3 regions of the Kluyvera intermedia genome follow, and region 3 is predicted to be linked to each of the others. Evidence: predicted binding sites of a transcription regulator. Region 3 holds the regulator's gene; each other region holds the start of a gene.
The links. The regulator Fur, encoded in region 3, represses iron uptake genes when iron is present. The targets are predictions, from matches to a motif close to ATAATAATGAGAACNACTATCAA.

Region 1: a site for Fur is predicted at 8,501-8,523, ahead of bfd (bacterioferritin-associated ferredoxin). Genes of this name have one in related genera too.
Region 2: a site for Fur is predicted at 7,463-7,485, ahead of exbB (tol-pal system-associated acyl-CoA thioesterase). Genes of this name have one in related genera too.

What each region holds. Positions count from the first base shown of each region.
Region 1 covers NZ_CP139986.1:494,591-505,255, reverse strand. The annotation lists gene rpsH (30S ribosomal protein S8) at 1-165, opposite strand, end outside; gene rpsN (30S ribosomal protein S14) at 196-501, opposite strand; gene rplE (50S ribosomal protein L5) at 516-1,055, opposite strand; gene rplX (50S ribosomal protein L24) at 1,070-1,384, opposite strand; gene rplN (50S ribosomal protein L14) at 1,395-1,766, opposite strand; gene rpsQ (30S ribosomal protein S17) at 1,930-2,184, opposite strand; gene rpmC (50S ribosomal protein L29) at 2,184-2,375, opposite strand; gene rplP (50S ribosomal protein L16) at 2,375-2,785, opposite strand; gene rpsC (30S ribosomal protein S3) at 2,798-3,496, opposite strand; gene rplV (50S ribosomal protein L22) at 3,514-3,846, opposite strand; gene rpsS (30S ribosomal protein S19) at 3,861-4,139, opposite strand; gene rplB (50S ribosomal protein L2) at 4,156-4,977, opposite strand; gene rplW (50S ribosomal protein L23) at 4,995-5,297, opposite strand; gene rplD (50S ribosomal protein L4) at 5,294-5,899, opposite strand; gene rplC (50S ribosomal protein L3) at 5,910-6,539, opposite strand; gene rpsJ (30S ribosomal protein S10) at 6,572-6,883, opposite strand; gene U0026_RS02280 (prepilin peptidase) at 7,263-7,739, shown strand; gene bfr (bacterioferritin) at 7,723-8,199, opposite strand; gene bfd (bacterioferritin-associated ferredoxin) at 8,272-8,466, opposite strand; gene tuf (elongation factor Tu) at 8,652-9,836, opposite strand; gene fusA (elongation factor G) at 9,906-10,665, opposite strand, start outside.
Region 2 covers NZ_CP139986.1:760,667-771,331, reverse strand. The annotation lists gene U0026_RS03665 (ESA_00282 family adhesion-associated protein) at 1-510, opposite strand; gene U0026_RS03660 (hypothetical protein) at 553-1,008, shown strand; gene U0026_RS03655 (hypothetical protein) at 1,010-1,453, shown strand; gene U0026_RS03650 (glycoside hydrolase family 43 protein) at 1,426-2,958, opposite strand; gene U0026_RS03645 (glycoside-pentoside-hexuronide (GPH):cation symporter) at 2,969-4,396, opposite strand; gene U0026_RS03640 (methyl-accepting chemotaxis protein) at 4,550-6,001, opposite strand; gene exbD (TonB system transport protein ExbD) at 6,238-6,663, opposite strand; gene exbB (tol-pal system-associated acyl-CoA thioesterase) at 6,670-7,401, opposite strand; gene metC (cystathionine beta-lyase) at 7,653-8,840, shown strand; gene U0026_RS03620 (DedA family protein) at 9,003-9,662, shown strand; gene U0026_RS03615 (AraC family transcriptional regulator) at 9,820-10,665, opposite strand, start outside.
Region 3 covers NZ_CP139986.1:3,306,880-3,317,544, reverse strand. The annotation lists gene nagB (glucosamine-6-phosphate deaminase) at 1-714, opposite strand, end outside; gene nagE (PTS N-acetyl glucosamine transporter subunit IIABC) at 1,055-3,004, shown strand; gene glnS (glutamine--tRNA ligase) at 3,218-4,876, shown strand; gene chiP (chitoporin ChiP) at 5,373-6,779, shown strand; gene U0026_RS16010 (ChiQ/YbfN family lipoprotein) at 6,830-7,171, shown strand; gene fur (ferric iron uptake transcriptional regulator) at 7,293-7,745, opposite strand; gene fldA (flavodoxin FldA) at 8,040-8,570, opposite strand; gene ybfE (LexA regulated protein) at 8,721-9,014, opposite strand; gene ybfF (esterase) at 9,145-9,909, opposite strand; gene seqA (replication initiation negative regulator SeqA) at 10,092-10,658, shown strand.

The DNA of each region.
Region 1 (10,665 bases), 1.9 Mb from region 3:
GGTGTCGCCTTCAACTTTAAAATCTTCAACAAAGCCTTCTTCCTTCAGCACGTTGGCAATTGCCACTTTCAGCTTGGAGGAAGGCATGGTGACCGCAACTTTATTCGCGGCTTGACCGTTACGGATACGGGTCAGCATATCCGCGATCGGATCTTGCATGCTCATCTGTCTTTACTCCCGTGATTCAATTGGTAATTACCAGCTAGCCTTTTTCAAGCCTGGTACTTCACCGCGCATGGCGGCTTCACGAAGCTTAATACGGCTCAACCCGAACTTGCCCACATAACCATGTGGTCGGCCTGTTTGACGGCAGCGGTTACGCTGACGGGACGGGCTGGAATCACGCGGCAGAGACTGCAGCTTCAGAACTGCGTTCCAACGATCTTCATCGGTCGCGTTCACATCAGAGATGATAGCTTTCAGTTCAGCGCGTTTTGCGAAGTACTTATCAGCTAAAGCTACGCGCTTAACTTCGCGTGCTTTCATTGATTGCTTAGCCATTCAGTAACCCTACCTTACTTGCGGAACGGGAAGTCAAAGGCAGCCAGCAGAGCACGGCCTTCTTCATCAGATTTCGCAGTAGTGGTAATGGTAATATCCAAACCACGCACGCGGTCGACTTTATCGTAGTCGATTTCTGGGAAGATGATCTGCTCACGGACACCCATGCTGTAGTTACCACGACCGTCGAAAGACTTAGCGGACAAGCCACGGAAGTCACGGATACGTGGAACAGCAATAGTGATCAGGCGCTCAAAGAACTCCCACATGCGTTCGCCACGCAGGGTTACTTTACAGCCGATCGGATAGCCCTGACGGATTTTGAAGCCTGCAACAGATTTGCGTGCTTTAGTGATCAACGGTTTTTGACCGGAGATTGCTGTCAAATCAGCTGCTGCATTATCCAGCAGTTTCTTATCGGCGATCGCTTCACCAACACCCATGTTCAGGGTGATCTTCTCGACCCGAGGGACTTGCATGACAGAATTGTAGTTAAACTCAGTCATGAGTTTAGCGACTACTTCGTCTTTGTAGTAATCATGCAGTTTCGCCATCGTACTACTCCAAATTACTTGATAGTTTCGCTGTTAGACTTGAAGAAACGGACTTTTTTGCCGTCTTCGAATCTAAAGCCTACACGGTCAGCCTTGCCGGTAGCCGTGTTGAAGAGTGCAAGGTTAGAGATCTGAATAGCTGCTTCTTTCTCTACGATGCCGCCTGGTTGGTTCAGAGCCGGAACCGGCTTCTGGTGTTTCTTAACCAGGTTGATACCTTCAACAATGACCTTGCCGGAAGACAAGACATTTTTTACTTTACCGCGTTTACCTTTATCTTTACCGGTTAACACGATAACTTCGTCATCACGACGGATCTTCGCTGCCATGATTCGCTCCTTAGAGTACTTCTGGTGCCAGAGAGATAATTTTCATGAACTTCTCGTTACGAAGTTCACGAGTTACCGGCCCAAAAATACGCGTACCGATAGGTTGCTCACTGTTATTGTTTAGAATAACGCATGCATTACCATCGAAGCGAATGACAGAACCGTCCGGGCGACGAACACCCTTCTTGGTGCGCACCACTACCGCCTTCAGCACATCACCTTTTTTGACCTTACCACGTGGAATTGCTTCCTTGATGGTGATCTTGATGATGTCGCCTACGCCTGCGTAGCGACGGTGCGAGCCACCCAGAACCTTGATACACATTACGCGACGTGCACCGGAGTTGTCGGCGACGTTCAGCATAGTCTGTTCTTGGATCATTTTAGTGCTCCGCTAATGTCAACTACTACTGAGACCCGAAATCAGGTCATTATAAAGCCCCATATCGAGGGCGCGGCATTATAACACCGCTTACACGATAAGGGTAGAAAAAATAGACGGCTCATTACTGAGCCGTCTATTCGTATCGAGAACGACTACTGTATTACAGAATCGCTTTATCTACAATGCGAACCAGAGTCCAGGACTTAGTCTTAGACAGTGGACGACATTCACGGATCTCGACTTTATCGCCGATACCGCATTCATTGTTCTCGTCGTGTACGTGCAGTTTGGTCGTACGTTTGATGAATTTGCCGTATACCGGGTGTTTCACCATACGTTCGATAGCAACAACAATGGATTTCTCCATTTTGTCACTAACTACGCGACCTTGCAGAGTACGGATTTTATCGGTCATTACGCACCCGCCTTCTGAGTCAGTAAAGTCTTAACGCGTGCAACATCACGACGAACCTGCTTCAGCAGGTGAGTCTGTTGCAGCTGGCCGCTTGCCGCCTGCATACGCAGGTTGAACTGCTCACGCAGTAAGTTCAGCAGCTCAGCGTTCAGCTCTTCAACGCTTTTTTCACGCAGCTCTTTTGCTTTCATTACATCACCGTCTTAGTTACAAAGGTGGTTTTGATCGGCAGTTTCGCTGCAGCGAGGCCGAATGCTTCACGGGCCAGCTCTTCCGGAACACCGTCCATTTCGTACAGGACTTTACCCGGCTGAATCAAGGCAACCCAATACTCCACGTTACCTTTACCTTTACCCATACGAACTGCCAGCGGTTTCTCGGTGATTGGTTTGTCCGGGAATACACGGATCCAGATCTTACCTTGACGCTTAACTGCACGGGTCATTGCACGACGTGCTGCTTCGATCTGACGGGCAGTCAGACGACCACGGCCAACAGCTTTCAGACCGAAGCTGCCGAAGCTAACATCCGTACCCTGCGCCAGACCACGGTTGCGGCCTTTATGCACTTTACGGAATTTTGTACGCTTTGGTTGTAACATCAGCGACGCTCCTTATTTACGGCCTTTACGCTGCTGCTTTTTAGGTTGAGCAGCCGGTTCCGGTTGTTCAACAGCAGCCATACCACCCAGGATCTCGCCTTTGAAGATCCATACCTTAACGCCGATTACACCATAAGTGGTGTGCGCTTCAGAGGTGTTGTAGTCGATGTCAGCACGCAGAGTGTGCAGAGGTACGCGACCTTCGCGGTACCATTCGGTACGTGCGATTTCCGCGCCGCCCAGACGGCCGCTAACTTCAACTTTAATACCTTTCGCGCCCAGACGCATTGCGTTCTGTACAGCACGCTTCATAGCACGACGGAACATAACGCGACGTTCCAGCTGTGAAGTGATGCTGTCAGCAACCAATTTTGCGTCCAGTTCAGGCTTACGCACTTCGGCGATATTGATCTGGGCAGGAACGCCAGCAATATCAGCTACGACTTTGCGCAGTTTTTCTACGTCTTCGCCTTTCTTACCGATAACGATGCCAGGACGAGCGGTGTGAATAGTCACACGGATGCTCTTAGCTGGACGCTCGATAACGATACGAGATACGGACGCCTTTGCCAGTTCCTTAGTCAGGTACTGACGTACTTTAAAATCGCCGTCCAGGTTGTCAGCGAATTCTTTGGTGTTCGCGAACCAGGTAGAGTTCCATGGTTTGACAATACCCAGGCGAATACCATTAGGATGTACTTTCTGACCCATTGCTAGTCTCCAGAGTCTCAGCGATCGGACACAACCACAGTAATGTGGCTGGTGCGCTTCAGGATGCGATCTGCACGACCTTTAGCACGCGGCATAATGCGCTTCATGCTAGGGCCTTCGTCTACGAAAATTTTCGTAACTTTCAGATCATCAATGTCAGCGCCATCGTTGTGTTCAGCGTTAGCAATGGCAGATTCCAGTACCTTCTTAACCAATACAGCCGCTTTCTTATCGGTGTAGGTCAGAATATCCAGGGCCTGCGACACTTTCTTACCGCGAATCAGGTCAGCTACAAGGCGAACCTTCTGAGCAGAAGAACGAGCATGGCGATGTTGAGCTAAAGTTTCCATCTCTTCCTCCTACCTTATTTCTTCTTCGCTTTTTTATCAGCAGCGTGGCCGCGATAAGTACGAGTCGGTGCGAATTCACCCAGTTTGTGACCAACCATTTCGTCGGAAACAAATACTGGAACGTGCTGACGACCATTATGGACAGCGATGGTCAAACCGATCATGTTAGGAAAGATCGTTGAACGACGGGACCAAGTGCGCAGGGGCTTCTTGTCTCCGCTTTCCACCGCTTTCTCTACCTTCTTCAGCAAGTGCAGGTCAATAAAAGGACCTTTCTTGAGAGAACGTGGCATGGCTTATCCTCTAAAATTATTTGCTACGGCGACGTACGATGAATTTATCAGTACGCTTGTTGCTGCGGGTCTTCTTACCTTTGGTCTGAACGCCCCATGGTGATACAGGGTGCTTACCAAAGTTACGACCTTCACCACCACCATGTGGGTGATCGACTGGGTTCATCGCAGTACCACGAACGGTAGGACGAACACCACGCCAGCGTGCAGCACCTGCTTTACCCAGAACGCGCAGCATATGCTCAGCATTGCCAACTTCGCCCATGGTTGCACGGCAGTCTGCTTCGACTTTACGCATTTCACCAGAACGCAGACGCAGGGTGACATAAGCACCATCACGAGCAACGATCTGAACGTAAGTACCAGCGGAACGTGCCAGCTGACCGCCTTTACCTGGTTTCATTTCTACGTTATGAACGGTAGAACCAACCGGGATATTGCGCATCGGCAGGGTGTTACCTGCTTTGATTGCAGCATCAACGCCAGATTGAATCTGGTCGCCAGCTTTCAGGCCTTTAGGGGCCAGGATGTAACGGCGTTCGCCATCTTTGTACAGAACCAGCGCGATGTTCGCGGAACGGTTCGGATCGTACTCAAGACGCTCAACAATTGCCGGGATACCGTCTTTGTTGCGTTTGAAGTCAACAATACGGTAAGCCTGCTTGTGACCACCACCAATGTGACGCGTGGTGATGCGGCCATTGTTGTTACGACCACCGGATTTGCTGTTTTTTTCAACCAGCGGAGCAAAAGGTTTGCCCTTGTGCAGCTCTGGGTTGACCACTTTAACAACGTGGCGACGACCCGGAGATGTCGGTTTACACTTAACAACTGCCATTGTATTACTCCTCCGACTTACTCAGCGCCGCCGACGAAGTCCAGATTCTGGCCTTCCTTCAGGGTGACGTAAGCTTTTTTCCAGTCGCTACGACGACCGATACGCTGTCCGTGACGTTTAACCTTCCCTTTAACAACCAGGGTGTTAACGACTTCGACTTCGACTTCAAACAGTTTCTGCACAGCAGCTTTGATTTCTGCTTTGGTCGCGTCTTTAGCAACTTTGAGAACGATGGTGTTTGTTTTTTCCATCGCAGCAGACGCTTTTTCAGAAACGTGCGGTGCACGCAGCACCTTCAGCAGACGTTCTTCACGAATCATGCCAGCATCTCCTCAACTTGCTTAACAGCTTCAGCAGTCATTACGACTTTGTCGAAGGCGATCAGGCTAACCGGGTCGATACCAGTAACATCGCGTACGTCAACCTTGTGCAGGTTGCGTGCAGCCAGGAACAGGTTTTCGTCCAGCTCACCGGTGATGATCAACACATCTTCCAGAGCCATGTCTTTCAGTTTCTGTGCCAGCAGCTTAGTTTTAGGCGCTTCTACAGAGAATGATTCGACAACGATCAGACGATCCTGACGTACCAGTTCGGACAGGATGCTTTTCAGCGCGCCGCGGTACATCTTTTTGTTAACTTTTTGACTGTGGTCCTGTGGACGAGCAGCGAAGGTTACACCACCTGAACGCCAGATTGGGCTCTTAATAGAACCTGCACGCGCACGGCCAGTACCTTTCTGACGCCATGGTTTTTTACCAGAACCAGTTACTTCAGCACGAGTCTTCTGAGCACGAGTACCCTGACGAGCACCAGCTGCATAAGCAACAACAACCTGGTGAACCAGCGCTTCGTTGAAATCACGACCGAAGGTAGTTTCGGAAACAGTCAGCGCGCTCTGCGCGTCTTTCACTACTAATTCCATTGCTATCCCCTTACGCCTTCACAGCTGGTTTAACGATCAGGTCGCAACCGGTTGCACCCGGAACACCACCTTTAACCAGCAGCAGGTTGCGCTCAGCGTCAACGCGTACTACATCAAGGCTCTGAACAGTGACACGTTCGTTACCCATCTGACCTGCCATTTTCTTGCCTTTGAACACTTTGCCCGGAGTCTGGTTCTGACCGATAGAACCCGGAACGCGGTGAGACAAGGAGTTACCGTGAGTAGCGTCCTGGGTACGGAAGTTCCAGCGCTTAACGGTACCAGCGAAACCTTTACCTTTAGAGGTACCGGTTACGTCAACTTTTTTAACGTCTGCAAACAGTTCAACGCTAATGTCCTGACCAACGGTGTATTCTTCACCATCTGCCAGACGGAACTCCCACAGGCCGCGACCAGCTTCTACGCCAGCTTTAGCAAAGTGGCCAGCTTCCGGCTTGGTTACACGGTTAGCTTTTTTAGCACCAGTGGTCACCTGAACAGCGCGGTATCCATCGTTAGCCAGATCTTTGATCTGAGTAACGCGGTTTGCTTCGACTTCGATTACGGTTACTGGGATAGATACGCCATCTTCAGTGAAGATGCGGGTCATACCCACTTTTTTACCGACTAAACCAATCATTGTATCAACCTCTCAATCGCTCGATGACCTGATTAACCCAGGCTGATCTGCACGTCTACACCGGCAGCCAGGTCCAGACGCATCAGAGCATCAACGGTTTTTTCAGTTGGCTCAACGATGTCAACCAGACGCTTGTGAGTACGAATCTCGTACTGATCACGCGCGTCTTTGTTGACGTGCGGAGAGATCAGAACGGTGAAACGCTCTTTGCGGGTCGGCAGCGGGATCGGACCACGGACTTGCGCACCAGTGCGCTTAGCAGTCTCGACGATTTCCGCGGTTGATTGATCGATCAGACGATGATCAAACGCTTTCAAACGGATACGGATTCTTTGGTTCTGCATGAGACCAGAGCTCCAATTATTTTATAGACGAAATAGTTACTCCTCAAACCCATTACGATTGATGGGAGAGTGTAACCGTTCTTACAGAGTTCCCCGATTGGGAACATTGTCTGGTACCGCTTTCGCAGCACCGGTGGCTCATATCGAGCCGCTGTCAATATTAGACAAGCCCGCGCATTATACACAAATTGCCACATGAAGCAAGTCGTGTTTATAAATTACCCACATGATTATGCGAGGTTCAACGTGCAGAGCTATGCGCATAGTGCAACGCGGCGCCATTCATTGGGTACCGCCTCGCAAAGGATAATATTTACCTTTGCCCCCTGCCCTACCTGCCGACAAACTGATGCCTCGTGACAAAACGGATACCATCACAATGGCATTGACCACACTCCCTTTCTTAATCCTTTATGCGTTACTTAGCGTAAACCTGTGCTGGCACGATGTAAGGACCGGGTTATTGCCCGACCGACTAACCTGTCCATTACTGTGGCTTGGCCTGTTGTATCAGCTGTGCCTTTATCCAGAACTCCTCAGCAATGCACTATGGGGCGTATTTGCAGGCTACGGCAGTCTGGCGCTTTTATACTGGGGCTATCGATTGATTCGTGGGTATGAAGGATTAGGGTATGGGGACGTAAAGTATCTTGCAGCTCTCGGAGCCTGGCACGGCTGGCAGCAATTACCGCTATTAATGCTGATGGCCTGTGGTTTAGCCTGTGCCTTTCTCCTGGGCAAAGTACTTTACCGACGATCGTTGACGGATATGAAAAACCCACTGCCATTTGGTCCATTTATGGGAGCAGCGGGTTTTATTCTGGTAGGCATCTCGCCGTTTAGTCTGCGACTTTAATCTGTGATTGCAGGTAATTCTGCAGACCAATTTTACTAATAAGTTCGAGTTCGGTTTCCAGCCAATCGATATGATGCTCTTCCTCGGTGAGGATTGTTATCAGCATGTCTCGGCTTACGTAGTCGTGAACGTTATCGGCATAGGCGATGGCTTCCCGCAAATCTTTAGCACCGTCTAATTCTAGTTTGAGGTCGGATTGCAGCATCTCTTCAACATCTTCGCCGATGTGTAATTTGCCGAGGTCCTGCAGGTTGGGGATCCCTTCAAGGAAAAGAATTCGCTCGATGTACAAATCGGCGTGCTTCATTTCGTCAATGGATTCGTGATATTCAATATCGTTGAGGCGCATCAGGCCCCAGTTTTTGAACATTCTCGCGTGGAGAAAGTATTGGTTTATTGCGACAAGCTCATTTCCCAATAATTTATTGAGATAATTTATAATCTTAACATCACCTTTCATTATATAGACCCTCCGCTTCCACTTATTGAAGCGTAGATCGGGCTACCGGGATGTCAAAAAAAGAAATAGCGGTCAGGCGATCTCTTTAAACTCTGGCATTTGCATTAATTCATCTTCCATGACTTCTCTTGCCGCGCGAACGCACTTACCACATTGATTTCCAATAGGAATGCATTTTCGCAATTGCTGAAAAGACTGCGGATGAAACTGGCGTACCGCCTGGCGAATTTTTTTATCGCTGACGCCATTACATAAACAAACGTACATAACCACTCCCGTTCAATTTCTGAACAAAGTGTAATTGAGAATAGTTATGATTACAATAGACAACTACGTGACACTGCACGAAATAAGGCAGCAAATATGCGGAATATGAACTGTAAATAACGATTTCAAAAAGCAAAAAGGGTGCCGAGGCACCCTTTTTAAGCTCAAAACTAATTATTAAATAATTAGCTCATTACTTTAGCAACAACGCCCGCACCTACAGTACGGCCGCCTTCACGGATTGCGAAACGCAGACCGTCATCCATCGCGATTGGGTGGATCAGGGTAACAACCATTTTGATGTTGTCGCCCGGCATTACCATCTCAACGCCTTCTGGCAGTTCGATGGTACCAGTCACGTCAGTAGTACGGAAGTAGAACTGTGGACGGTAGCCTTTGAAGAACGGAGTATGACGGCCGCCTTCATCTTTGGACAGGATGTACACTTCAGATTCGAACTTGGTGTGTGGCTTGATAGAGCCCGGCTTAGCCAGAACCTGGCCACGCTGGATTTCTTCACGCTTGATACCACGCAGCAGAACACCACAGTTCTCGCCTGCACGACCTTCGTCCAGCAGCTTACGGAACATTTCAACGCCGGTACAGGTAGATTTCGCAGTATCTTTGATACCAACGATTTCAACTTCTTCACCAACTTTGATGATACCGCGCTCTACACGACCGGTAACAACAGTACCACGGCCAGAGATAGAGAATACGTCTTCGATAGGCAGCAGGAATGGCTTGTCAATCGCACGTTCTGGTTCTGGGATGTAAGAATCCAGGAAGCCAGCCAGTTCGATGATTTTCGCTTCCCACTCTGCTTCGCCTTCCAGCGCTTTCAGAGCTGAACCACGGATGATTGGGGTATCATCGCCTGGGAAATCGTACTGAGACAGAAGTTCACGAACTTCCATTTCTACCAGTTCCAGCAGCTCTTCGTCATCAACCATGTCACATTTGTTCAGGAACACGATGATGTAAGGAACGCCTACCTGACGACCCAGCAGGATGTGCTCACGAGTCTGTGGCATAGGGCCATCAGTCGCAGCAACAACCAGGATAGCGCCATCCATCTGCGCAGCACCGGTGATCATGTTTTTAACATAGTCGGCGTGGCCTGGGCAGTCTACGTGTGCGTAGTGGCGAGTCGGGGTGTCATATTCAACGTGGGAAGTGTTGATGGTGATACCACGAGCTTTTTCTTCTGGTGCGTTATCGATCTGGTCGAATGCGCGAGCAGAACCGCCGTAGGTTTTAGCCAGTACGGAGGTGATTGCAGCGGTCAGGGTAGTTTTACCGTGGTCGACGTGGCCGATGGTGCCGACGTTGACGTGCGGTTTTGTACGTTCAAATTTTTCTTTAGACACGGCTATATTCCTTACTATAGTGCTCTCCCCTTTGGAGAGAGCACGGGATTTGGGTTTTAATCCTGTGGCTTATTTACCACGGGCTTCAATTACGGCCTGAGCAACGTTGTTCGGCGCATCATCATACTTCAGGAACTCCATGGAGTAAGAAGCACGACCTTTGGTCAGTGAACGCAGTTGAGTTGCATAACCAAACATTTCAGACAGCGGAACTTCAGCATGAATCTGAACACCAGTAGCGTTAGATTCCTGACCTTTCAGCTGACCACGACGACGGCTAAGGTCACCGATAACGTCGCCAGTGTTCTCTTCTGGAGTTTCAACTTCAACCTTCATGATAGGTTCAAGCAGAACTGGTTTTGCTTTCTTAAAGCCATCTTTGAAGGCAAGAGAAGCAGCCAGTTTAAACGCCAGTTCAGAGGAGTCAACGTCGTGGTAAGAACCGAAGTGCAGACGCACGCCCAGATCAACAACCGGGTAACCGGCCAGTGGGCCAGATTTCAGCTGTTCCTGGATGCCTTTATCAACAGCAGGGATGTATTCGCCAGGAATTACACCACCTTTAATGTCGTTGACAAACTCGTAGCCTTTCGGGTTTGAACCCGGCTCCAGTGGGTACATGTCGATAACAACATGACCGTACTGACCGCGACCACCAGACTGCTTAGCGTGTTTACCTTCGATATCGGTAACTTTCGCGCGAATCGCTTCACGGTAAGCAACCTGAGGTTTACCGACGTTCGCTTCAACGTTGAATTCACGCTTCATGCGGTCAACGATGATGTCGAGGTGCAGTTCACCCATACCGGCGATAATGGTCTGGTTAGAT
Region 2 (10,665 bases), 2.2 Mb from region 3:
CTAAACATCATGAGGACGGATGAATGGCCGCTGATAGTCCGGCCACACCAGCGCAACCAGTTCAGGGTAGGCTTCCCGGGCAAATTCCTGGTAGCTTTGCTGAAGCGTGGTCACCACCGGATCGCCAAGCGTGACCTGCTCGCCTTTCAGGCAACGGCGTTTGATTTCGTCGTAATATTCGTAAACGGCACCGTTGAGACTGCGACAACGCTCCTGGGCTTCAAACAGGCCGGGAATGTCTTTTAATTCGTCAGTCGACATACGCTTAATGGTGGACTGGATAAAGTCGATATACTCATGATTAATACGCCAATACCAGGCTGGCGTAATGGTACTCATCAGCCCGGCAAAATGGTTTTCACCTTCATCTTTGGTCAGCGGGGTGGCAACCGCTGGGGCAGCAGTTTCATTTTCGGTATCAGCCGCTTCGTTATTTTGACCATACATGAAAAATAAAATAATGGCGGTGAGCAACAGCAACACCATCACAAAATAAATAATACCGCTCATGGTTTTCTCCACTTTTTTTGATTTTAAAAGTGCTCCATGATAATGTCAACGAACCTCACTATAATAAAAATCACGCTCCAGCCAATCAATGATGACGCCTATATGATCGCTGAAACCCTTATCCCAGCTCGCTTTTGTATCTCGGCTATTGATGCCGAAAACCCTGATATGAAAGCAACTCAAGAACCGCTGCCTGCGAAGGCTACGCTCGCTGATTGGCAGGATGAGATATTGCTGGGCGGCGGGCAGTCGCGTAATCCCTTGCTTGAAGAGCACGATCGTCATATTAAAGACCGATTATATCGCGTGGCTAAAATTGAAGCTTTTGCCCTTATGCTAAATAACCTGGTACTTCAGGGAGAGATTTCCGCACTTGAGTTAAGTCAAATTATCGAGTTAAAAACCCAGGAAATAAATGAAGACGGTAATAAGATCTGGCTTAATTTAATGACTCAGGAAAGAGTCACCCCTTTGTTTTATAATCTGACGGATAAGTAGTATGAAACTTGTCGATGTTACTGAGGCTAATATAGCGTTAAGCCCGCAGATAAGTGATGACACTCTCCTTGCGCGAAATCTTCAGGTGCTGCGTGATGAAAAAAATGCCCAGGGCCGTCAGATCTCCAGCCCTCAAGCACCGATTCCTGCCACGCTGGTGAAGATGAAATGGCAAAATCGCCGCGAAATCTACGCTTATCAAGTCAAAGAAGAGATCTTTGGTGCTGCGCTGTGCGAAGTGATGGCACGTTACCCCCATCTGCGCGATAAGATTCTCGCGCATACGGAATCCTGCTATCAACATGTCCTGAGTCGGGAGACCGCGACGCTAACGATCAGTCGCGGCCTGGCCGATGGAGATTACCGGACAGCTAACGTCATCCTCAATGTCGACAAAGACGAGGAAAAACGCGCAGATCAGCCGTTAATATCCAGAGCAAAATGATTGAACGCGCAGGAACCTCGCGATGTTGCCTGCTCCAGCGATAACGCGACAAGCCCCACCTTAGCCCCCACCCATTTGCCTTTTCCAGCGGCGAAAGGCTGACAAACCCGCTGCCAGTCACCGTCACCCTGACGCCAGGCAAAACGGCAAATACCGCCCAGTGAAACCACCACCTTCATCTCACAAAATGCCGCATCGACATAGGTCAGCGCCTGACGGCTTTCGTGCACCACGCCCGTATCGCTCATCCAGCCCGTGACCCACAGCAACCGCTGCCTGTCGCTGCAGTTCTCTAAAAGCAGCGCGGCATAACGCTCACCATAGACAATCAAACCGCCTGCATCGCCGGGTGCGGCGGCATTCAGCGTCATCCGGGTCTGCGCACTGAACTGCCATGCCGGGAATTTTTGCAGCAGCAAGTTAGGCAGCCAGTAAAAATTGCGCTTCTCCTGCGCCTGCGGTAACCCACAGCAGCGAAGGCTGAGCTGCCCGTCGCCCGGTAACAGCCACGCGGGGTCAGGATTGGCCTGCCACTGCCATTGCAGCCCGGGCTTACCGTCGACAAAATCGTCGCTGGTCTGCGGTAACATAGGCTGCGATGATCGCAGGCTTGCGGGACGCGGCCAATGCATCACCGGCTGCCCCACGCCATCGTCATCAATTTGCTCCCCAATACGCGGCCAGCCATCTGCTTCCCAGTGCATCGGTTGCAGGTGAACTACTCGCCCGTACAAATGCGCGTCCTGGAAATGAACAAACCAGCATTCACCGTCGTCCAGCTCAACCCAGCCGCCCTGATGCGGGCCATTGACCGGCGTGTTGCCCTGGAACAGTACGTTTTTCGCGTGCCATGGGCCGGTCATACTCTTGGCTCGTAACACCGTTTCCCAGCCGGTTTCTACGCTGCCCGCAGGCGCAAAGATGTAGTACCACTCGCCCCGTTTATAGACTTTTGGCCCTTCCAGCGTCGGCTGGTCGACGCTGCCATCATAAATAATGCGCCCTTCACCTAGCAGCGAAGTACCGTCCGGCGACATGGCAAATAGCTGAAGCTGATGTTTTATTCCACTGCGACTGTGGGCAAATGCATGTACCAGCCAGGCTTCTCCGTTGTCGTCCCAGAACGGGCACGGATCTATCCACCCTTTTGCCGGTTGCACGCAGTGCGGGGCGCTCCATTCGCCCCTGGCATCATCGGTGTGAGACATGAAAATGCCTTCGTCCGGGGTACTGAAAAATACCCACAGCTTATTGTTATGCCAGCGAATGGACGGTGCCCACACCCCTTTTCCGGGTTGGTATTCATCAAACCCCGCCAGCGGTAACGCGTTGAAAACGTGGTTGATAATCGTCCAGTTAACCAGGTCCGTCGAGTGTAGAATTGGCAGCGCTGGCATATGGTTAAAACTCGACGAGACCATAAAAAAGTCATCGCCGACGCGCACCATATCCGGGTCTGAATAGTCGGCGCACAAGATGGGATTATGGTAATGGTTCGATGTCATCGTACCCTCCTTAGGCTTTATGTAACACGCTGGCCACGGTTTCTGGCTCCGCATTAACCTTCGTGGAATTCGCCTGCTGACGAGCGGACAAATCACGCTGAATGGTTGCCATGGCTTTGTCGTCCAGTTTGTAGAAGCGCGACAACCACCACAGCACCAGATAAGACAGCGATGGCCCCAATATCAGCAGCCCAACGATGCCCATCGTGGCCATTGGCGTTTGTACTGAAACCCCAGCCTGATAACCGAACAGTCCCAGCGAGAAGCCCACCACCGCACCAGCAACCGCCATGCCCATTTTCAGCGCGAACAGGTTGCCAGAGTAAGATAAACCAGTGATGCGACGACCAAACTTCCACTCGCCGTAGTCGGCGGCGTTAGCCATCATGTTCCACTTAAACGGTTGATACATTTGATGGAAGAAGCCAACGAGGAAGTACAGAGGGAAAACGACCGGCAGCCAGGTCGGCGGCACGAAGAACATAATCACACCCACCACCACCAGCAGCAGGTTGATATTTTTAAACAACGACACCGCCCGGTAACGCTTGGCCAGCCAGCCTGCGGCGATGCTGCCAATAATAGTGCCGACCACGCTGGTTGAGATAAACGCTGATTTCATCGCCGTGCCTGCCGCCGACTCCACCCCGCCCATCATTAAATAGGTGGCGTAGTACAGCGTTGCTGCGCCGCGCATGACTCCGGCCATGCTGGAGAAGAAGGTGATGACAGCCACGATCCGCCACTGATCGTTTGCCAGTAATGAGCGCAAATCTTCACGGATACTACTTTGCTGTTCGACCGCCGGTGCCACGCGCTCTTTGGTGGAGAAGAAGCAGAACACCAGCATTACAATAGCGATAGCCCCCATGATCCCCATGGTCGCCTGGAAGCCGAACTGCTTATCGTCTTTGCCCAGATAATCGACCAGGAATAGCGTGGCAACCGAAACCATCAATCCTGCCACTGACGAGATAGTGAAGCGGTAGGACTGCGCGGACAGACGATCCTTTTCATCGCGGGTGATCACGCCACCCAGCGCGCAGTAAGGAATATTGATAAAGGTGTAACACAGCATCAGCAAGGTGTAGGTCAGATAGGCATAAACCAGCTTGCCAGACTCACTAAAGGCAGGCGTGGTGAAGGTCATCACGGCCAGCACAGCATAGGGGATCGCAAACCAGATAAGCCAGGGACGGAAGTGCCCCCAGCGGGTTTTTACCCGGTCGGCGACAATCCCCGTGAGCGGATCGGTTATCGCATCCAGCACGCGAGTCACGAGGAACATCACCCCCACCGCTGCCGCGGAGAGGCCGTAAATATCGGTGTAGAACCAGGTCAAAAACATCGTTACCGAAGAGTAGACGATGCCGCAAGCGGCGTCGCCCATGCCGTATCCCAGTTTTTCTGCGATCGACAATTTAGTGTCATTTGCCACGAATCATTCCTCCCGAATTGAAGAGGCTTCAATGTAGGAGGATGAAAATCACAATCCTATTGTCATTTTTCGTACTGGCATTACGTTTTCTGGCAACTGCGTAAGTTGTCACATAACTGGACTATTTGTCATACATCTTTCAGTTTTGTGACCTCACACCAGGCGGAATACCGAGATGGCCGACTTAAGCTCACCGGTATGTCGCTGCTGCTGATGTGCCACCTGAATAGTCTGCGCCACGTGCTGTACGTTCTCCTGCACGCTGGCATCAATATGCGCAATGCTGCCTTTCATTTGCAGTACGCTGGTACGCTGCTGTTCGCTCATAGATGACAGCACGTCGACGCAGGCCTGTAAGCTGTTGATGTTATGGATAATCGCCGCCATGGTTTCCCCTGCCTGCTCAACCTGACTCGCTCCCTGATGCGTCCGCTCCACCGAGGTAGCAATCAATTGACGAATATCCCTCGCGGCACCCTCACAACGTAGCGCCAGCGTACGTACTTCCGCCGCAACAACCGCAAAACCTTTGCCATGAGCCCCCGCACGGGCGGCTTCCACGGAAGCGTTCAGCGACAAAATATTGGTCTGGAAGGCAATGCCGTCAATCAGCTCCAGAATGCCGTTAATTTTTAAGGATTCATCACGAATATGGATCATTGAGGTCATAGCCGAACGAATATTGTCCCCACCCTGACGGGCAACGTCGCTGGCTTGCATCGCCAGCGTACGCGCTTCGTTGGCCTTATCATTGGTGAGCGAGGCCGCGGCGGCTAATTGCTCCATTGCGCTGGCAGTCACCGCTAACGAGCGCGCCTGGTTATCGGTACGTTCAGACAGTGCGGTATTACGCTGAAGCAACGTTTGTGAAGCTTCCAGCAGTTGCGAGACGTTACCACTTACCTGCTCCAGCGTTTTGCGCATCGCGTCCAGCGTCAGACTAAAGGTACGGGCAAACGGAGAGCGGCTGGTTTTAGCATCGTGCGCCAGCGTCAGGTAGCCGGATTCCCGGTTAATTACCGCAGCAAGCTTTGCCACTTCGCTGGCCGAACGCGCATCCTGTTCCATGCGCACGGCGAGGAACACCAAAAATACCGTCTGCGCCACGACATACACCCCGTGCATGACAACCATATGCAGGCCGGTGTGCATAAAGACGGTAATATTGAAAAGACCATATTCCTGCAAATAATTAAAGGTCAGGTGATGCAGCGCAATCACTCCGGCCCCCATCATTAATGGCCGCCAGTCTCGCCACGCCAACAGCGCTGAGAGCAGGACAAAAACAGAAAAATGGTATTCGGTTTCACCACCACCAAGCTGAATAAGCAGCGCAGAATAAGCCATTAAAATAACAGCATACACCAGGCGGGTGAGTAATTTACCGGCAAAGAGTAGCGTCATTATCGTCGCCAGCACCGATAGAATGCTCGCCGCGATTAGCGCCAGCGTGAAGTTCTCATTCATACCGCCAACACCCAGCGACACGGCCCACATCACCCAGCTTAGTACCAGCAGTAGCCGGTCTGCTCTTTGACGAATTGAGGATAATGAAAACAGATCGTGATGCAATCCATCGGCATCTTTTGCAGTTGTTATAGCCATATTATTTTCCGTCCGCCGCAGGTGTTTTATATTATTGTTAGCGTTCAGGATTAAGCGTAGAAAGGTTATTTATGGCTAGCCACTACAAGGTTAAAAATATATTGATGAAATTAAGTCAGGCTAAATATTATTTAACCCATACTGTTATCGCTGGAGAATAATAAGACTTAAGGGAAATATTTATTGAGTAGGCAGTAAAATAGCGAATGGCGCATAAAATGCGCCATTCGGGAGACTTACTTTTTCGCGACGGTTTCTTCGCCGACGAGGCCAATCTTCAGATAGCCCGCCTGATGCAAGGTATCCATCACCTTCATCATCGTTTCGTAATCTACCGTTTTATCGGCACGGAAGAAGACGGTGGTATCTTTCTTGCCTTCCGTCAGCGCATCGAGCGACGTCACCATGTTGTCATCAGTAATCGGTTCGTTGCCGAGGAACATGGATTTGTCCGCTTTCACCGACAGATAAATCGGTTTTTCCGGACGCGGCTGCGGTTGGCTGGAGGAGGCCGGCAGATTAACTTTCACATCCACGGTCGCCAGCGGAGCAGCCACCATGAAGATAATCAGCAGTACCAACATAACGTCGATAAACGGCGTTACGTTGATGTCATGCATTTCGCCGGTATCGTCCAGATTTTCATTAAGACGCATAGCCATGGGGCATTAACCTACTCGTAATTTCTGGGCGGTACGAACCGGATGTACGCCGCTGGCGCTAAGATCCAGATCGCGGCTTTGCAGCAGCAATACCTGAGCAGCAACATCGCTGAGGTTCGCTTTGAAGCCACCGATAAGACGCGCAAAGATGTTGTAGATAACAACCGCAGGAATCGCAGCAAACAGGCCAATTGCCGTTGCCAGCAGGGCTTCTGCGATACCAGGTGCGACGACCGCCAGGTTAGTGGTTTGCGTTTGAGCAATCCCGATGAAGCTGTTCATGATACCCCACACGGTACCAAACAGGCCGACGAACGGGGAGATTGCACCGATAGTCGCCAAGAAGCCATTGCCGCGTCCCATGTGACGCCCAACCGCCGCCACGCGACGCTCAAGACGGAAACCGGTACGCTCTTTAATGCCTTCGTTGTCTTCCGAACCCGCAGAGAGCTCCAGCTCGTTCTGCGCTTCGTTAATTAACTGACTGCTCAAGCTGCGGGCATCAAACGCCGTCGCCACTTCGCTCGCCTGGTTAAGGGAACGTACGTCACCTAACAGTTTTTGTTCGCGCTTGAGGCGGCGCTTATGGGCGAGAAGTTCGGCACCCTTACTGAAGAAAATAGCCCAGGTGACGACGGATGCCAGTATCAGACCAATCATGACCACTTTAACCACGATGTCGGCATGTTGATACATACCCCAAACGGAGAGATCCGCCTGCATCAAATTATTACCCACTGTGTATCTCCAGGACATAAATCACAAAATCTGAGCACAATAATATCAAAAAAACTTCGAATTGATAGTAGTTCTCATTAGTATTTGCATATTGACCTAAATCACACTTATTTTCCTTGCGCTTACGCAGTAAAAAAGTTTTCCGCGCGCGTTAAAGCAAAATTTTCTACTGTATGCATGTGAAACGGTACACCCTCTCTGCAATCGTGTTAGTTTAGACGTCCAGACGTATAAAAACAGGTAAACACAAGATGGCAGACAAGCACCTCGATACCGCGCTGGTTAACGCCGGACGCAGCAAGAAATTTACGCAAGGATCGGTGAACAGCGTGATTCAGCGTGCATCCTCGCTGGTCTTTGAAACGGTGGCTGCCAAGAAACATGCCACCCACAACCGCGCTAACGGCGAGCTGTTTTACGGACGTCGCGGGACCTTAACCCACTTCTCCTTACAAGAAGCGATGTGCGAGCTGGAAGGCGGTGCAGGCTGCGCACTGTTCCCCTGTGGTGCGGCGGCGGTCGCGAATACGATTCTGGCGTTTGTCGAGCAGGGTGACCATATTCTGGTGACCAATACCGCCTACGAACCTACCCAGGATTTCTGTTCCAAAATTCTCGGCAAACTGGGCGTGACAACAAGTTGGTTTGATCCCTTGATTGGCGAGGAGATTGCAGCGCTTGTTCAGCCCAATACTAAAGTGGTGTTCCTTGAATCCCCGGGTTCCATCACTATGGAAGTACACGACGTTCCGGCAATTGTTGCCGCCGTGCGCCGCGTGGCACCGGACGCCATCATCATGATCGATAACACCTGGGCGGCGGGTATTTTGTTTAAAGCGCTGGAATTCGGCATCGATATCTCCATTCAGGCGGGCACCAAATACCTGATTGGCCACTCCGATGCGATGGTGGGTACCGCGGTCTCTAACGAACGGTGCTGGGCGCAGCTGCGTGAGAATGCCTATCTGATGGGCCAGATGCTTGATGCCGACACGGCCTATATGACCAGTCGCGGCCTGCGAACGCTGGGCGTGCGTTTACGTCAGCACCATGAAAGCAGCCTGAAAGTCGCCGAATGGCTCGCCCAGCAGCCACAGGTTGAACGCGTCAACCATCCTGCACTGCCGGGCAGTAAAGGGCATGAGTTCTGGAAACGTGACTTTACTGGCAGCAGCGGCTTGTTCTCGTTCGTTCTGAAAAAGCATTTAACTCAGGATGAACTGGCAACCTATCTCGATAATTTCACCTTGTTCAGCATGGCGTATTCGTGGGGCGGCTTCGAGTCGTTGATCCTTGCTAATCAGCCAGAAGAGCTTCAGGAGATCCGTCCCGACGGCAAAATTGATTTCAGCGGCACCCTGATTCGCGTTCATATCGGTTTAGAAAACGTTGACGATCTGATTGCGGATTTATCAGCAGGTTTTTCACGCATCGTGTAACATAACCTCAAGCCCGGCGTCGCCTGGCGCCGGGTGTAAACCAATCCCGCATTGTTGTCAGTAATTCAGAACAACGTCGCTTCATTTGTTGCGCACACGATCAAGGTGTTCTTCATCTTTCACGCGTACAATGGGCGAAAATGCTGTTCCACAGGAATGTTCATGGTCGTAATTCAAGATATTGTCGCCGCGCTTTGGCAGCACGATTTTGCTGCTCTGGCGAATCCGCACGTTGTGGGGATCGTTTATCTGGTCATGTTTGCCACACTGTTTCTGGAAAACGGCCTGCTTCCCGCGTCATTTTTACCCGGTGATAGCCTGTTGCTATTGGCGGGCGCGCTCATTGCGAAGGGCGTGATGGGCTACGTGCCGACACTCATTATCCTGACGACCGCCGCCAGTCTGGGCTGTTGGCTAAGCTATCTTCAGGGTCGCTGGTTGGGAAACACCCGTGTGGTAAAGAGCTGGATGTCACAGCTGCCGGATAAATACCTTCAGCGTGCAACCTGCATGTTTGACAGACACGGTTTGCTGGCGCTCCTGGCGGGACGTTTTCTGGCATTTGTGCGCACCTTACTGCCTACAATGGCGGGGATTTCCGGGCTGCCTAACCGTCGTTTCCAGTTGTTCAACTGGCTGAGCGCGCTGTTGTGGGTCGCTGTGGTGACCGGTCTGGGCTATGCCTTGAGCATGATTCCGTTTGTGAAACGCCACGAAGACCAGGTGATGACCTGTTTGATGATCCTGCCGATTGTTCTGCTGGTCGCGGGTCTTTTGGGCACGGTTATCGTGGTGATTAAGAAAAAATACTGCGACGCGTGATTGCATCGTCGGGTCAGACGCCGAGCCTCCCCGGGGTCGGCGTGAACGCCTCGCCCGGGCTACGATTTGCCCGGTTTCACCATACCGAATTTGACCGGGCTACGGCATTTGACATTGTAGCTCGGCCAAGCGCAGCGCCGCCGGGGTTGGCCCCGCACTATATCCCGCGTAATCTTGCCGCATCTTCCCCCGGCGTCATGCCGAAATAGCGCTTAAACTCGCGGCTAAACTGTGATGCGCTTTCATAGCCTACCTGCATCGCCGCCGCGCTGGCCTTCAGGCCGTCATGCACCATCATCATCCTCGCTTTGTGCAAGCGGTAAGCTTTCAGATATTGCAGCGGCGACGTGCTGGTCACGGATTTAAAATTATGGTGGAACGCTGACAAACTCATATTCGCCTCGGCAGCCAGTTGGTCAACGCTCAGCGTTTCGGTGTACTGGCCCTCAATACGCTTTAGCACCCGGCTAATTTGGCTGAAATGCGTTTGACGACTCACCAGCGCCATCAGCGCCCCGCCGCGCGGCCCGGTCAATACGTGATACAGCATTTCGCGGATGATCTGCTTACCCAGAATACGTGCGTCCAGCGGATGCTCCATGACATCCAGCAGTCGTTCTGCGGCACAAAGGATCTCATCTGATAACGTGGCGGAGTTAATGCCGCTTTCCGCAATCCCTGGGCGGAACAGCGTATCTTCCCCAATCTCCATCAGCAGTTCCTGCAACTGCAAAATATCGACATCAAGACGTAATCCGGCCAATGGCGCTTCTTCGGTCGCAAAAGTTTCACATTCGAAGGGTAAAGGTACGGTAAGCAGTAGGTATTCATTGGCATCGTAGCGGAAGGTACGCTCGTTGATATAACCGATTTTATAACCGGAAAAGAGAAAAACGATGCCAGGCCGGTACATCACCGGCGTGCGCGCATAAGGCTGTGTACCGTAAAGTAGCTGGATATCCGGCAGCAAGGCTCTCAGGTTTTGTTCTTTATTTTTCAGCTG
Region 3 (10,665 bases):
CACGATCAGTGATTTCGGGTGCAGTTGCAGACAGGTAATGGTCCACATGTGGTTAACGTTGCCTTCAACGGCCTGTTGCAGGGCCAGCGCTTTGGTCGCGCCCTGTACCAGAATCATCACTTCTTCGGCATCCAACAGGGTGCCTACGCCGACGGTCAGCGCATATTTTGGTACCTGCGCGACATCACCATCAAAGAAACGTGAGTTGGCGACACGGGTTTCGTGAGTCAGCGTTTTGATGCGGGTACGTGAAGAGAGTGAAGAAGCCGGTTCGTTGAACGCGATATGGCCATCATTGCCAACGCCGCCCATAAACAGGTTAATTTTGCCGTAGGAGCGAATTTTTTCTTCATAGCGACGACATTCTGCATCAACATCTGGCGCATTGCCATTCAGCAGGTTGATGTTTTCTGCTGGGATATCAATATGGTCAAAGAAATTGCGGTGCATGAAGGTGTAATAGCTTTCTGGGTGATCTTTTGCTAGCCCAACATATTCGTCCATGTTGAAGGTGACAACGTGTTTGAAGCTCACCTGGCCCGCTTTATGCATTCCCACTAGTTCTTTGTAGGTTGCCAGCGGAGTTCCACCGGTTGGCAGTCCAAGAATAAATGGACGGTCAGCGGTAGGTTTAAATGCGTTGATACGGTTAACGATGTGGCGAGCCGCCCATTTGCCGACTTGTTCAGCGTTAACAAGAGGAATCAGTCTCATTCTTCACCTCAATATGTAAAATATAAAAAGTTGGCGGATGGCGTCTCTATGTATTCTTAAGCTTAACCCGTTTACATCGACAGGGAGCAATCCGTTTTGATTTTTTGAATGATAAAATAAGTTTTCATGGTTAGCCAGTGAAAGGGAGTAGTGAGAACAATATTTGGTGACTATAGTCACAAAAAACACGTGTTTAATTTGCGATACGAATTAAACTTCCACACACTCATAATCCTGAAGAGGCGTGACTACAGTTTACAAGACATCGCAGTACCACGCTTTTTCGCACAATAAAAAATGGCTTAAATGAGCCGTGTCGGGGTCTCGTAGGGGGAATAAGATGAATATTTTAGGTTTTTTCCAGCGACTAGGTAGGGCATTACAGCTCCCTATCGCCGTGCTGCCGGTGGCGGCGCTGTTGCTGCGATTTGGTCAGCCAGATTTACTGAACGTGCCATTTATCGCGCAAGCGGGTGGCTCCATTTTCGATAACCTGGCGCTGATTTTCGCCATCGGTGTGGCATCTAGCTGGTCTAAAGACAGCGCCGGTGCAGCAGCGCTGGCAGGGGCCGTCGGTTATTTCGTTCTGACCAAAGCAATGGTTACCATCAACCCAGCCATCAATATGGGTGTGCTGGCGGGTATCATTACTGGTCTGGTCGCGGGTGCGACTTACAACCGTTGGTCTGGTATCAAACTGCCAGATTTCCTGAGCTTCTTTGGCGGCAAGCGCTTCGTGCCAATTGCCACTGGCTTCTTCTGTCTGGTGCTGGCGGCCATCTTTGGCTACGTGTGGCCACCGGTGCAGAACGCCATCCATGCCGGTGGTGAGTGGATCGTAGGTGCTGGCGCGCTGGGTTCTGGTATCTTTGGCTTCATCAACCGTCTGCTGATCCCAACCGGTCTGCATCAGGTACTGAATACTATCGCCTGGTTCCAGATTGGTGAATTCACCAACGCGGCTGGCGCGGTCTTCCACGGTGATATCAACCGCTTCTATGCAGGTGACGGCACCGCGGGCATGTTCATGTCCGGTTTCTTCCCAATTATGATGTTTGGTCTGCCGGGTGCAGCGCTGGCGATGTACTTCGCAGCGCCTAAAGCACGTCGTCCAATGGTCGGCGGTATGCTGCTGTCCGTGGCCATCACCGCGTTCCTGACCGGTGTAACCGAGCCGCTGGAATTCCTGTTCATGTTCCTGGCGCCGGTTCTGTACCTCCTGCACGCGATCCTGACCGGGGTGAGTCTGTTCCTGGCGACGCTGCTGGGTATCCACGCTGGCTTCTCCTTCTCCGCAGGTGCAATTGACTACGTGTTGATGTACAGCCTGCCGGCAGCAAGTCAGAACGTCTGGATGCTGGTGGTGATGGGCCTGGTATTCTTCGTGATTTACTTCGTGCTGTTCAGTGTGGTTATCCGCATGTTTAACCTGAAAACACCAGGCCGCGAAGACCAGGACGACAATGTTGTCACCAATGAAGCAAACAGCAATACCGAAGAAGGTCTGGCTCAACTAGCCACCAGCTACATTGCAGCGGTAGGCGGTACTGACAACCTGAAAGCGATTGATGCCTGTATTACTCGTCTGCGTCTGAGTGTTGCCGACTCTGCGAAAGTGAACGATGCGATGTGCAAACGTCTGGGCGCTTCCGGTGTGGTGAAACTGAACAAGCAGACCATTCAGGTTATTGTGGGTGCGAAAGCCGAGTCTATCGGTGATGAAATGAAGAAAGTGGTTGCGCGTGGCCCAGTTGCCGCCGCCGCAGCAGCAGAAAGCGCACCGGTAGCCGCTACCGTGGCAAAACCACAGGCCGTCGCGAATGCTGCGACCGTTGAAACGCTGGTTTCGCCAATTACCGGTGATATCGTGGCGCTGGAGCAGGTTCCTGATGAAGCCTTCGCCAGCAAAGCGGTCGGTGACGGCGTGGCGGTGAAACCAACGGATAAAACCGTCGTTTCTCCAGCGGCAGGTACCATTGTTAAAATCTTCAATACCAACCACGCATTCTGCCTGGAAACCACCAAAGGCGCGGAAATCGTTGTCCACATGGGTATCGATACCGTTGCGCTGGAAGGTAAAGGCTTTAAACGTCTGGTTGAAGAGGGTGCTGAAGTGGTTGCCGGTCAGCCAATCCTGGAAATGGATTTGGACTTCCTCAATGCTAATGCACGCTCGATGATTAGCCCGGTTGTTTGCAGCAATAGCGATGATTTCGGCGCGCTGGTTATTAAAGCCGAAGGTCATGTCGTTGCAGGTCAAACACCGCTGTATGAAATCAAAGGTAAGTAATCGCTCGTAGCCCGGAGAAAGCGTAAGCGCCGTTATCCGGCAATATGAGATGAAGTAAAAGCGGCGGGGGATAATCCTCCGCCGCTTTTTTTTGCATCAATCCGCCGTAATATTCTCGTTTGAGACGTTTTTTGCGTAACTAAAGGTTGTCAGCCTGTCCGGCTTATAAGATCATGTTCCGTTATACGTTGTTTACGCTTTGAGGAATCTACGATGAGTGAGGCTGAAGCCCGCCCGACTAACTTTATTCGTCAGATCATTGATGAAGATCTGGCTACCGGTAAGCACAACACGGTGCATACCCGTTTTCCGCCAGAGCCGAATGGCTATCTGCACATCGGCCACGCGAAATCTATCTGCCTGAACTTCGGTATCGCGCAAGACTACCAGGGCCAATGCAACCTGCGTTTCGATGACACCAACCCGGTAAAAGAAGACATCGAATACGTTGAGTCCATCAAAAATGACGTCGAGTGGTTAGGTTTTCACTGGTCTGGCAACGTTCGCTACTCCTCTGATTACTTCGATCAACTGCATGCCTATGCGGTGGAGCTGATTAACAAAGGTCTGGCCTATGTCGATGAACTGACGCCAGAGCAGATCCGCGAATACCGTGGTTCGCTGACCGCACCGGGTAAAAACAGCCCGTTCCGCGATCGCAGCGTAGAAGAGAACCTGGCGCTGTTTGAAAAAATGCGCAGCGGTGGCTTTGCGGAAGGTACGGCGTGCCTGCGTGCAAAAATCGATATGGCATCGCCGTTTATCGTCATGCGCGATCCGGTTCTGTACCGTATTAAATTTGCCGATCACCACCAGACCGGCACCAAGTGGTGCATCTATCCGATGTACGACTTCACCCACTGCATTAGCGATGCGCTGGAAGGCATCACGCATTCTCTGTGTACGCTGGAATTCCAGGACAACCGTCGTTTATACGACTGGGTTCTGGATAACATCACTATTCCGGTTCACCCGCGTCAGTACGAATTCTCGCGCCTGAATCTGGAATACACCGTGATGTCCAAGCGTAAGCTGAATCAGCTGGTGATGGAAAAACACGTTGAAGGCTGGGATGACCCGCGTATGCCGACCATCTCTGGTCTGCGTCGTCGTGGCTATACCGCCGCGGCAATTCGCGAATTCTGCAAACGCATTGGCGTGACCAAGCAGGACAACACCATTGAGATCGCTTCTCTGGAATCCTGTATTCGTGAAGATCTGAACGAAAACGCACCGCGTGCGATGGCGGTTATCGATCCGGTTAAACTGGTTATTGAAAACTACCCGCAGGGTGAAAGCGAGCAGGTCACCATGCCTAATCATCCGAGCAACCCGGAAATGGGCAGCCGTGATGTGCCGTTTAGCGCCGAATTGTGGATTGACCGCGCTGACTTCCGTGAAGAAGCGAACAAGCAGTATAAGCGTCTGGTGATGGGCAAAGAAGTGCGTCTGCGTAACGCCTACGTGGTGAAAGCAGAGCGTGTGGAGAAAGATGCCGAAGGCAATATCACCACCATCTTCTGTACCTATGACGCCGACACCCTGAGCAAAGATCCGGCTGACGGCCGTAAAGTGAAGGGCGTGATTCATTGGGTAAGCGCGGCACATGCGCTGCCAATTGAAATCCGTCTGTACGATCGCCTGTTCAGCGTGCCAAATCCAGGTGCAGCGGAAGACTTCCTAACGGTGATGAACCCAGAATCACTGGTTATCAAGCAGGGCTATGCTGAGCCGTCTCTGCAGGCCGCTGAAGCCGGTAAAGCGTACCAGTTCGAGCGTGAGGGTTACTTCTGCCTCGATAGCCGCTACAGCACCGCTGATAAGCTGGTGTTTAACCGCACCGTTGGTCTGCGTGATACCTGGGTAGGCTAGATCATTGCGTAGTTGTAGGCCGGATAAGGCAACGCCGCCATCCGGCAATCTGCCTGATGACGCTTCGCTTATCAGGCCTACAGACTGCAAGTACTTTAAGACACCGCTTCGGCGGTGTTTTTTTGGCGCTAATTGACCCGTCGTAGATTCGCGTAGCGAATTAATATAAATTTCCTGCCTCTAAGACATTCTCGATTTTTTACACTCTTCTTTATCTTTTCTCGATGTAAACGGTCTCATTAACATTTCGTCCAGCCCCCATACGGGTTGACGTCAATAAATGTTAACAACGCATTCCGTTACACATTGAAACCAAATATGTGCGCCTTGTCATAATCCTGCACTTTCATTGCGGAAAAGGATTGATAATTCGCGTCGCGAAAAATAGTCTATCGGTGTAGCGAAACACCTTTTTTAAGAAGTTCATTTTTTTTAAAGTTTTTATTTTTTGCCTCTGCTTTGCAGCGGCATTTTAAAAGTCAAAGAGGATATAACTATGCGTACGTTTAGTGGCAAACGTAGTACGCTGGCGCTGGCTATCGCCGGTGTGACAGCACTGTCAGGCTTCGCAGTCGCTCCGGATGCGAAAGCTGAAGGGTTTATTGACGACTCCACATTAACCGGCGGCATTTACTACTGGCAGCGTGAACGTGACCGTAAAGATGTCACCGATCACGATAAATATAAAACCAACCTCTCACACTCCACCTGGAACGCCAATCTCGACTTCCAGTCAGGTTATGCTGCCGATATGTTCGGTATTGATATTGCTGCATTTACCGCCATTGAAATGAACGAAAGTGCGGAAAGTGGTCACCCGAACGAAATCGCGTTCTCCTCAAAGAATAAAGGCTACAGCGAAGATTACAGCGGTGATAAGAGTGGTATCAGCCTGTATAAAGCGGCCGCTAAATTTAAACTCGGGCCAACCTGGGCACGTGCCGGTTATATCCAGCCGACCGGTCAGACGCTGCTGGCGCCACACTGGAGCTTTATGCCAGGTACCTATCAGGGTGCTGAAGCTGGGGCAAACTTTGACTACGGCGACTCTGGTGCACTGAGCTTCTCCTACATGTGGACCAATGAATACAAGGCGCCGTGGCACCTTGAAATGGATAACTTCTATCAAAACGATAAGAAATCCAAGGTCGACTATCTGCACTCCATCGGTGCTAAATACGATTTCAAAAATGACCTGGTGCTGGAAGCAGCATTTGGTCAGGCAGAAGGCTATATCGATCAGTACTTCGCCAAAGGTAGCTACAAATTTGATCTTCCTGGCGGCCCGTTGACCACCAGCTACCAGTTCTATGGAACGCGTGACAAAGTCAGCGATGGCGGCGTGAACGATATTTACGACGGTACCGCATGGCTGCAAGCATTGACCTTCGGCTATAAGCTCAATGAAGTCTTTGATTTCCGCCTGGAAGGGACGTGGGTTAAAGCAGACGGCCAGCAAGGCTACTTCCTGCAACGTATGACCCCGACCTATGCATCGTCTAATGGTCGTCTGGATATCTGGTGGGACAACCGCTCAGACTTCAACGCCAACGGCGAAAAAGCAGTGTTCTTCGGTTCAATGTATGACCTGAAAAACTGGAACCTGCCGGGTTGGGCAGTCGGTGCGTCTTACGTCTATGCGTGGGATGCGAAACCAGCAACCTGGCAGATGAACCCGGATGCTTACTACGACAAAAACAATACTATCAAAGAGTCTGCCTATAGCCTCGACATGATGTATACCGTCCAGGAAGGTCGTGCGAAGGGTACGCTGTTCAAGCTGCACTTCACGCAATACGACAACCACTCCGATATCCCAAGCTGGGGCGGTGGTTACGGCAACATCTTCCAGGATGAGCGCGACGTGAAATTCATGATGATCGCACCGTTCACTATTTTCTGATGCTGGATGCGGCAGGGGGAGACCTCTGTCGCTGCTAAGAGGCTCGTCGTATGAAAAAATTAATTATTGTCGCCTTAATGGCTGCCGGTCTGACCGCTTGCGTACAGTCACCCTCACCGGCACCGAAAGAAGATAGCAAGCTGAAGGATGCTTACAGCGCCTGTATTAACACCGCGCAGGGGAATCCGGATAAAATTGAAGCCTGTCAGAGCGTACTGAACGTGCTGCGCCAGGATAAAACGCATGAGCAGTTTGCCAGTCAGGAAAGCGTACGCGTGCTGGATTATCAGCAGTGTATCCTGGCTCGCAAAACGGGCAATGACCAGGCGGTCGCCAGTCGTTGCGATAAAATCTGGCAGGAAATTCGCAGCAATAATACGCCACAAAAATAAAATAACCCCAATGTTGATAACTGAAAAAACCGCTGCTTGCAGCGGTTTTTTCATGGTGCTAGGCAAATGACAGGCAAAAAAAAACCAGCACAATGGCTGGCTTTTGACGAGATCGGAGAAATTATTTCTCGATGATTTCGTGAGCGTTTTCTTCTTCACGGCAGTCGCCTTCAGCGCAGTGACCGTAAAGATAAAGACTGTGGTTAGTTAAGCGAATTCCATGCTTCGTGGCGATTTCACGCTGACGAGCTTCAATGGATTCGTCGCTGAACTCGATAACCTTGCCGCAGTCGAGGCAGATAAGGTGATCGTGGTGATGCTGCTGGGTCAGTTCGAAAACGGATTTACCGCCTTCAAAATTGTGGCGCGTAACGATGCCAGCATCATCAAATTGGTTAAGCACGCGGTAAACCGTGGCTAGGCCAATCTCTTCACCCATGTCGATCAGGCGTTTGTATAAGTCTTCCGCGCTGACATGGTGGTTATCTGGTTCCTGAAGAACTTCGAGAATCTTCAACCGTGGAAGTGTGACTTTCAGGCCAGCCTTCTTTAATGCGGTGTTATTGTCAGTCATGCGGAATCTGTCCTGTTGCTAAACGATTAACTTCCATCAGCGAAAGTTTCACAGAGAATGCACCCGAATTAATGCGTCTCATTATAGAATGCCCCTGGCAAAATGAAAACAGCAAGGCTCGGGCCAGCTAAGCTTTCAAAAACGAGGCTTCACCGACAAAATAAGCGGTGAAACGACGCTAAATCAGAAGATATTGTACAGGTATGTGGCAAAAAGTTAAAAAATTGTAGCTATTATTTTGATTGCTTTTACCTATTAATGAGGCGCGATTTATTATCGGCCTCATTATTACGACTAGGCGTTTTTGATTTCTTCCAGGTGCAGCTCTTCCGCAACCTGCTTAACCCACTTCTCAACGCGCTCAGCGGTCAGTTCTGGCTGGCGATCTTCATCAATGGCCAGGCCCACAAAGTGATCATCATCGGCAAGGCCTTTTGACGCTTCAAAGTGGTAACCCGCGGTAGGCCAATGGCCGACGATGGTAGCACCACGTGGTTCAATGATGTCGCGAATGGTGCCCAGGGCATCGCAGAAATATTCTGCATAGTCTTCCTGGTCGCCACAGCCGAACAGTGCAACCAGTTTACCATTGAAATCAACTTCTTCCAGCGTTGGGAAGAAATCATCCCAGTCACACTGTGCTTCGCCGTAGTACCAGGTTGGGATACCCAGCAGCAGGATGTCGAAGGCCGCCAGGTCTTCTTTGCTGCTCTTGGCAATGTCGTGAACTTCAGCGACATCTTTACCAAGCTGTTTTTGAATCATTTTTGCGATATTTTCGGTATTACCGGTATCGCTACCGAAGAAGATGCCAACGATTGCCATGAGTAAAATAACCTCTTGAAACTTAATGATATGGTGGTGGCTTATTGCCCACAGATAAGGGCAATCATAGCAGAACAGAGAAGGGTGCGGAAACAGCAATCGTGCCGTACTGCACACTCTGCTACATGAAAGTGTGTTTTGGGGGGATTTTCAGACTTTCCCCTGTCCGTGCAGCAGCGCAAGCTGACTCATCAACATTTCTTCGATAAGTTCGCTACGGCTCATATCACGGGCAGTCGCCAGCTCGTTGAGCGCATCAACGGCCTCGATGTTCAGCTTCAGCTCAACGCGCTTCAGCCCACGAACCTTGTCGCGTTTTAACTGATTGCGCTTGTTGATGCGGAGCTGTTCGTCACGCGAAAGCGGATTGGTTTTTGGTCTTCCCGGCCGACGCTCATTTGCGAACAAATCTAGTGTCGTACGGTCCGTTTGTTCTTTTGCCATGGTTCTGAGTGACTTCGGGGAAAACAAGCTACCGGGCAGTGCCCGATGCAGACAGCGCGCAATCATACATCAGTGGGGCCCACACGCCAACGACCGCGGCTATTCTGGCGCGCAGTCGTTGCATTTTTAATCACTCTGCGAGGTAGCGACGAATAGCGCGCAGTACCGCATCCGGTTTTTCGGCGTGAACCCAATGACCCGCGCCGGCAATCACGTGCGCTTTGGCCTGCGGGAATTGCGCCAGCAGCGAGTCGCGATAGGCTTCGGTGACATACGATGAGTTACCGCCGGGAATAAACAGGGCAGGGTGGTCCCAGGCTGGAATGGTCTCCCAGCCAACGATATTCGTATATTGCTCCCACAGCACCGGGACGTTAAAGCGCCATGCGCCGTCAACAAACGATTTCAGCAGAAACTGAATCACGCCTTCTTCGTGTAAGAACTCACGCATCACCGTGGCGGCCTGCTGGCGCGTTGCGACGCCAGCATTGGTTACAGCATTAATTGCGGCAAAAATCTCATCATGGCGACGGACGTGATAATTCACCGGTGCAATATCAATCGCCACCAGATGGTCAATACGATCCGGGGCCAGTGCCGTAAGCGCCATCACTGCTTTGCCCCCCATTGAGTGACCGATAACCGTTGCCTTCTCAATGTTGTTTGCGTCGAGGGTATCAAGGAGATCCTGGGCCATCGCAGGATAGTTCATCTCGTCAGAACGCGGAGATAATCCGTGGTTACGCATATCAACCTGGAGAATATCGTGGTCGACGACCAGATCGCGGGCGAGGATCCCAAGATTGTCCAGGCTGCCAAACAGACCGTGAACGAGAACAATGGGGGAATTATTGTGCAGGTTTTGTGCAGATTGCGCTCGGACATTCAATTTCATAGCAAAGTTCTTTTTTTCGCGTTGTCGGGTTAGGGTATCATGTTGGACATTCTAACGCTCAGGGGCAAGTCGGGAACTCATCCTAATTTTGCCGTCTTCCTGGTTTGGCGCTACCCGCTGTTGGGTTTTGACTTTATAATCCCAATGAATTGTATTCAGAAAAATTATCGCACCGGATTAAGATGAAAACGATCGAAGTTGATGACGAGCTCTATCGCTATATTGCGGCTCACACTCTGCACATTGGCGAGAGCGCGTCCGACATTTTACGGCGTATGCTGAAATTCTCCGCCGCTTCACAGCCCGCAGTGGTTGCTGCGCCGGTCGTCAAAGCAGAACAACCGGCGCCTGCGCCAGTGGCTGCTCCCGTTGCTGAAGTTAAAACGGTAAAAACGGCTAAAGACAAAGTCCGCGCAATGCGTGAACTGCTGCTCTCCGACGAATATGCTGAGCAGAAAAAAGCGGTTAACCGCTTCATGCTGATTCTAACCACGCTGTACTCGCTGGATAACAAGGCCTTCGCCGAAGCCACCGAATCGCTGCATGGTCGTACCCGCGTCTATTTTGCGGCCGACGAGCAGACGCTCGTTAAAAACGGCAACCAGACCAAACCGAAGCAGGTACCCGATACACCATACTGGGTCATTACCAACACCAATACAGGCCGTAAATGCAGCATGGTCGAGCACATCATGCAGTCAATGCAGTTCCCGGTGGAATTGATTGAAAAGGTTTGCGGGACTATCTAAATACTTT